2 regions of the Kitasatospora kazusensis genome follow, and region 2 is predicted to be linked to the other one. Evidence: predicted binding sites of a transcription regulator. Region 2 holds the regulator's gene; the other holds the start of a gene.

Region 1 (3,648 bases), on a different contig from region 2:
GCGAATGCTCTGAAGTGCTGCGCGACGACTTGGGCCCCCCGGAGGCCCTTGCCGTCGGCGTCACTGCGTCAGGGGTGCCTCAAGTGCGTACCCGACGCCGTGCACCGTACGGATCCAGCTCGCGCCGATCTTGCGGCGCAGTGCCTTGACGTGGCTGTCGACCGTGCGGGTGCCCGAGGCGTCCGTCCAGTCCCAGACCTCGGCGAGCAGCTGCTCGCGGGTCAGCACGGCGCGGGGCTGGGCCGCCAGGCAGGCCAGCAGGTCGAATTCGGTCGGCGTCAGGTGGACGTCGCCCGAGCCGAGCCGGACCCGGCGCTGCACGTGGTCGATCTCCAGGTCACCGAACCGGAGGCTGCCCAGAGCGGGTGTCCGGGCCGCCTGCTGGGCCCGCTCGACCCGGCGGAGCAGCACGTTCACCCGCGCCGCCAGCTCGCGCATCGAGAACGGCTTGGTCATGTAGTCGTCCGCGCCGACCCCGAGGCCGACCAGCAGGTCCGTCTCGTCGTCGCGGGCGGTCAGCATCAGGACCGGCACCGGGCGCTGCGCCTGGATCCGCCGGCACACCTCCAGGCCGTCGAAGCCGGGCAGCATCACGTCGAGCACCACGAGGTCCGGCTGCCAGGTGTGGAAGCCGTCCACCGCGCCGGGGCCGTCGTGCGCCACGGCGACCTTGAAGCCCTCGGCGCCGAGGCGGGCCGCGATCGACTCGGCGATCGTCGGCTCGTCCTCGACGACGAGGACACGTCGTTGGGTGCTCACTCCGTTGCTGCCGGAGCTGTCCTGCTGAATGTCTGTCACGGTCACGCCACCGCCCCCAGGGCTACGGGCCGGCTGTCTGTGGACAGCGGGCTCCGCTCGTAGTCGTCTAGTTCCGTCGTGGGCTTGTGCCCGGCCCGAGGCCTCCGACTGTGCCGTCCGCCGTCGGCACCGGAGAGGAGGTGCGCAGGTGTGGGTCTGCGTACCGAATCCGCACTCTTCGCAGCGTACGGACACCGCGAGCGTCCCGGCAGGTGAACCGGACATATCCGGCCCGTGGGCCGGTGCCGAACCTGGTCAGGACGGGACACGGGGCGATACCTTACCCGGCAAAAAATTCCCCGGTAACGGTGCGTATGCACCCGAGGGGGTGACAGACTCCTGAACGGGCAAGCTACTTGTCCGTAAACAAAGGGCTGGTCCGGACCAAGGGGTGAGAGCGTGGGGCCGATCTTCACAGCCCTTCCTCAGGTTGCTCTCAGAACCGCTGAGTACCGTGGTCACGACAACAGTGCTGGTGGCGGTAGTGCTGGGAGTGGAGGCGACATGTCGGACACCCGACCCGTTGGTGCCCTGCCTCGCGAGACCGAGGCCTTCGGCGTTCCGCCGCTCCCCTTCGGCGGCCTGCGGTACGGGCTCCGCGCAGGGGTCCTGCACCGGGTGCTGGACATGGTCCCGACTCCGCGGCGCAACCGCTTCGCGCTCGGCTACCTCGTCGTGCTGCTCGGTACGACGCTGTTCTCCCACTTCGCCTCGCCCGCCCTGGTGCACCAGCTCCAGGCGTTCTCCAGTACCGACGGCCACAACCTGATCCACCGCCCGCTGCTCGCCCTGCTGCTCAGCGGCCTCTGGGTGGCCGGACCGGTCTGGATGCCGTACCTGTGGGCCTTCGCGCTCACCGTCGCCCCGCTGGAACGGCGGGTCGGGCCCTGGCGGGCGTTCGGTGTGTTCGCCGCCGGGCACGTGCTGGCCACCCTGCTCTCGCAGGGCGTGGTCGCGGTCGCCGTGGCGACCGGACACCTCGGCGCCGGCGCCCTCGACGACCTGGACATCGGCGTCAGCTACGGCGTCCTGGCCAGCCTCGGCGCGCTCGCCGGGCTGCTCTCCCCGCGCGGCCGGGTACTGGCCCTGACCGGAGCGGTCGCCCTGATCGCCCACCAGATCCTCAGCGACCAGGACCTGGTCACCGGGATCGGCCACCCGACGGCCCTGCTGGTCGGCATCGCCCTCTGGAGCCGCCTGCGGCGCGGCCCGGGCACCCCCCTGCGCGCACGGTTGCGCCGGCTGGTCCCCCGCCGTTCGGGCCGGATGGCCCCCTCCGAGGCCTGAGTCTTTCCTGAGAGTCCCAGGTCACAGGGGCACTGTTCGATTTCCCGGCGAGTACCGCGCCGACGGCGCGGAGAACCGCGCGAAATTCGCAAGCGAAACCGGCCGCGCTCGTATCCCCGCTGCGCCCGCCCGGCGCGCCCGGCCGCCGCTCCGTGCGCCCACCGTCCTGCACCGCCCCGGGGGAGTGCCCTGCCGTCGGTCGGGGCTGATCGCTCAGAGCGAACAGAACCCCGGGAACAATGCGGGCCCGCCAATCCTTAGTCAGGTCAACTCAACTTCGCTGACTGGGGAGAGATCATGGCATCGACGTCCACACCGCTCACTCTGCCCGTACTGCCGCTCGACGACGAGGTAGTGCTCCCGGGCATGGTGGTCCCGCTGGACCTGTCCGACACCGAGGTGCGCGCCGCGGTCGAGGCCGCCCGGGCCGCCGTCCCGGCGGGGGCCAAGCCGCAGGTCCTGCTGGTCCCGCGGCTGGACGGCTCGTACGCCGCCGTCGGAACGCTGGCCACGGTCGAGCAGGTCGGCCGGCTCGCCGACGGTGACCCGGCCGCGCTGGTCCGGGCCGTCCGTCGGGTCCGGATCGGCACCGGCACCACCGGCCCGGGCGCCGCGCTCTGGGTCGAGACCAGCGCCTTCCGCGAGTCCGACGCCGGTCTGCCGGTGGCCGGGCGGGCCGTCGAGCTGGTCAAGGAGTACAAGGCGCTCTCCACCCAGTGGCTGCGCAAGCGCGGCGCCTGGCAGATCGTCGACCGGGTCGCGCAGATCGAGGGCGTCGGCGAGCTCGCCGACAACATCGGGTACGCGCCGTTCGCCACCGCCGAGCAGAAGCTCAAGGTGCTGCTGGAGGCGGACCAGGTGGCCCGCCTGGAGTACGCGCTCGGCCTGCTCCGCGACCACCTCGCCGAGGAGGAGGTCAACGACACCATCCGCAAGGACGTCGAGGAGGGCGTCGCCAAGCAGCAGAAGGAGTTCCTGCTGCGCAAGCAGCTGGAGGCCGTCCGCAAGGAGCTGGCCGAGCTGAACGGCGACCCGGCCGACGAGGAGGGCGACTACCGCGCCCGGGTCGAGGCCGCCGACCTGCCCGCGAGCGTCCGGGAGGCCGCGCTCAAGGAGGTCGACAAGCTGGAGCGGTCCTCCGACCAGTCGCCGGAGGGCTCCTGGATCCGCACCTGGCTGGACACCGTCCTGGAGCTGCCGTGGAACGAGCGCACCGAGGACGCGTACGACATCGCGGGCGCGCGGGCGGTGCTGGACGCCGACCACGCGGGCCTGTCGGACGTGAAGGACCGGATCGTCGAGTACCTGGCCGTCCGCAAGCGGCGTGAGGACCAGGGGCTCGGGCTGGTCGGCGGCCGTCGCGGGGGAGCGGTGCTGGCGCTGGTCGGCCCGCCCGGGGTCGGCAAGACCTCGCTCGGTGAGTCGGTGGCGCGCGCGATGGGCCGGAAGTTCGTCCGGGTCGCGCTCGGCGGCGTCCGGGACGAGGCGGAGATCCGCGGCCACCGGCGCACGTACGTCGGCGCGCTCCCCGGCCGGCTCGTCCGCGCCGTCAAGGAAGCCGGC
Region 2 (3,648 bases):
CAGGCTGACACCGGCCGAGAGCGGTGCGCCGACGTAGGCGAAGACCAGGTCGGCGGTCTGCAGGGCGCGGAAGTCGGACGGGACGCGGGGCTCGGGGGCCCGGCCCGCGACGGACCAGGCGTCGCTGTGGTGGGCGCTGTAGACGGCGGCGCCGCTGCGCAGCAGCGTGGACCGCAGGGTGGTCAGCCGGGTGCGGCTGGCCAGTGTCACCACGCTGTCGGCCGGTCCGGTCAGCCGCATGAGCGGCGCGGCCAGGAACACCCGAGCGCGCCGACCCTCGTGGGTCTGAACGGCGCGATTGCGCAGGTAGGGCTCACTCATGTCGACTCCGGGGGAGGGGGGAGACCGGGGGGACGTCCGTTCATGGCCGACGGTGCCTGTCGGGGGTGCCCTGCCGGGATCCAGCGCTTTTGGCCATTGGTGCTGCGGATAAGTTGAAGAGACAACGTCAAGGTGAGGGCAGTTGATGCCAACACAGCGGGACGAGCCGATCGTCCAACGGGCGCAGCCGGTACGTCCACTGACTGACGGTGTCATCTGGGTGCCTGGCAGGCAGATGACGCACTCTCCAGAAAGCGGGTGGCGTGACACTGGCTTCAGGGTGCGGCATGATCTGAGCTAATGTTCGAGGCTTCATTTGTCCGGTGAGGCATAACTCTGAGGAAGGATTTGGTCGCAATGTCTCGCATGCGCCTTTTTGTTCGCTTCGTCGTTGTGCCACTTGTCATGAGTGCGGCGACGTTGGTCGGGGGCAATCCGGCAGTGGCCGGCGACAGCGCCTGGACGCGAGTCGTTGTGCACGCGGCCCCCGCCTCGCAGGTGACGGCGAGCGCTCAGTCCCTGGTGGCGCCGGGGGACTCGGCCTGGACCTGAGTGCCGCGGTAGCACGTGCCGTGCCCGGACGAACGGGGCGTCCGGGCGGGACGGCTAGTCGAAGGCTTCCTTCGACTCGTGCGGCTCATGGGTACTTTGGGCAAGTACGTAGCCGAGTTGGAAGAGCGACTCGACGTGGTACTCCTCACGCATCTCCGCAATATGCCGGGCCAGAGTGCGCTCGCTGATGCCCAGTCTGCGAGCGATAACGCGGTGATTGGTCCCCTTGAGAAGCAGGTCCACGATCGTCTGACGGAGTCGTGAGACGACCTGCGGAGGTACTGTCCGGGTTCCGTCAAAATCCAGTCCCCGGCTCCAGTTCCGCTCGAATACCTCCTCCACGAGGTAGCTGATGACAGCCTGATCGTGAATGAACGCCGCCAAGTTGAGGTCGTCCACGACCGGAATCACCGCGGTACGTCGATCGATCACGATCAGCCGGGTGTACGGCTCGTCCAGTGTCCGCACCTGACCGCCGTGTTCGGCTATCGTCGCGACATACTCGCGGGTCGGGGTGTGGTAGCGGGTACTCGGGTGGTAGATCGTCCGAATGGAAGCCCCGCGGCGGAGCATCTCCAGATCCCGGGTGATCACCCCGGCCAGTGCCTCCGGCGGACGCGGGCCGCCCGGCTGCGCGGCGAGCATCTCCTCCATGCAACTGCTCACCAGCTGGCCGAGCCGCTGGTTTATCAGGACCTTGCCCCGGACGTACTCGATCGTCCCGCCGGCCTGCTCGGGCGTGCGGAAGTCCTCGGCCAGCTCCTGGAGGTCGGCGGGCAGCGAGACCGCCCGGCTCAGCAGGTCCAGTGCCTTCCGCTGCCACATGCTGCTCAGGCGGGCCGACAACTGCTCGGGGTCGACGGCGACCAGGACGTCCGGGCTGTCGGTGTCCGGTACCAGCAGGCCGATGTCCACCAGTTCGAGCAGGTGGTCGCGGTCCACCGAACCGTTCCCGTCGGAGCACAGGCGTCCCTGGGAGCGGAGGACGGATCGGTAGAGCTCCCGGGCCTGGGCGGAGAGAACGCCCAGCCTGCCAGAAGTGAGGCCGGGCTCGTCCGTCTCACTCATCTGGGGCTCCTTGCCGTTGGCCGAACAGATGGATGGGCACTGTGTGCCCACCGGGATCATAGGCGTCAATACCGGTGCGCGACGGGCCGAGTCGGACATGCACCTCGCCTGCCGCAGGCTGGTGGCACTCTCTCATCAGATGGAAGCCGCCGGCACCCCCCTGGTGGGGGGTGCCGGCGGCTGGGGCCCTGCTCACTACCGTGGTCCTGTTCACTACCGTGGCCCTGCTCACTACCGCTTCGGGCGCCAGACCACCAGCGCGCTGGACTGCTGGACCTGCTGGTACGGGACCAGGTCGCGGCGGTAGGAGGCGTGCACGGCGGCCTCCCGCTGCTGGAGCGCGCTGGCCGCGCCCTCCAGTGAGTCGGCCAGCTCGCCGATCCGGGACTGCAGCGCGGCGACCTGGTTCTCCAGCTCGATGATCCGCTTGATGCCGGCCAGGTTGATGCCCTCGTCCTGGGAGAGCCGCTGCACCTCGCGCAGCTGCTGGATGTCCCGGGCCGAGTACCGCCGGCCCCGGCCCGCCGTACGGTCCGGGCAGACCAGCCCGAGGCGGTCGTACTGGCGCAGCGTCTGCGGATGCAGCCCCGACAGCTCGGCGGCCACCGAGATGACGTAGACCGGCGTCTCCTCGGTGAGCTGGTAGGCATGGCGGGGCGCGCCGCCGGCCCTGGGCGGGCGGCGGCCGCCCGGCAGGCCCTCACCGAGGCCGGGGCCGATCGGATCCTGGTCCATCATCGGGTCACGCTCCCTCCGTCGCCCGGAACAGGGCGGCTCGCGGGTCGTCCGAGGCGGTGGCCTCGCGGTACTGCTCCAGCGCCGTCAGCGCGTCGCCTTCGACGAGCTTCGGGACCGTGACCTCGACGGTGACCAGCAGGTCCCCGCGAGTGCCGTCCTTGCGGGTGGCGCCCTTGCCACGGGCCCGCAGGGTGAGCCCGTTGGCACTGCCGGCCGGCAGCCGGAGCTTCACCGGCGGGCCCGCCAGGGTCGGCACCTCGATGGTGCCGCCCAGCGCCGCTTCGGGGAAGGACACCGGCACGGTGACCGTCAGATTGTCGCCCTTGCGGCCGAAGACCGGGTGCGGGTCGACGTGCACCGTGACGTAGAGGTCGCCCGGCTGGCCGCCGCGCTCGCCCTGGGCGCCCTTGCCCTTGAGTCTGATCCGCTGGTCGTGCTGGACCCCGGCCGGGATGCGGACCTGCATGGTGCGGGCCGAGCTGGCCCGGCCGCTGCCGTGGCAGACGGTGCACGGGTCGTCGACCAGCATGCCGCGGCCCTTGCAGTCCCGGCAGGGCTCGGAGAGCGCGAAGGCGCCCTGGCCCCGGCTGACGGTGCCCGCGCCGACACAGGTCGGGCAGACCCGCGGGGTGGTGCCGGCCTTGGCGCCGGTGCCGCTGCACACCCGGCAGGGGGCCTGGCTGGTCATCCGGAGCGGGACGGTCGCGCCGTCGACCGCCTCCTCGAAGCTGAGCGTCACCTCGGTCTCGACGTCGGCCCCGCGGCGCGGCTGGGCCTGCCGGGTGCCCCGGTTGAAGAGGCCGCCGAAGACGTCGCCGATGCCGCCGCCGCCCCCGCCGGGGGCGCTGTTGAACAGGTCGCCGAAGTCGAAGCTGCCGGTGCTGCCGCCCGGGCCGCCGGCCCGGTAGCCGCCGGCGCCGAAGAGGCTGCGGGCCTCGTCGTACTCCTTGCGGCGCTTGTCGTCCGAGA

The links. Region 2 encodes HspR, which represses chaperone genes until heat shock. Its sites were predicted from a motif close to TTGAGNNNNNNNNNCTCAA; they were not measured.
Region 1: the regulator HspR is predicted to act here: its motif matches at 2,342-2,360, upstream of lon (endopeptidase La).

The regions. Positions count from the first base shown of each region.
Region 1 is NZ_BAAANT010000002.1:199,100-202,747, forward strand. It holds gene ABD330_RS03000 (response regulator transcription factor) at 61-798, opposite strand; gene ABD330_RS03005 (rhomboid-like protein) at 1,303-2,085, shown strand; gene lon (endopeptidase La) at 2,383-3,648, shown strand, end outside.
Region 2 is NZ_BAAANT010000028.1:17,930-21,577, reverse strand. It holds gene ABD330_RS21865 (hypothetical protein) at 1-321, opposite strand, end outside; gene ABD330_RS21860 (helix-turn-helix domain-containing protein) at 928-1,941, opposite strand; gene ABD330_RS21855 (heat shock protein transcriptional repressor HspR) at 2,173-2,679, opposite strand; gene dnaJ (molecular chaperone DnaJ) at 2,684-3,648, opposite strand, start outside.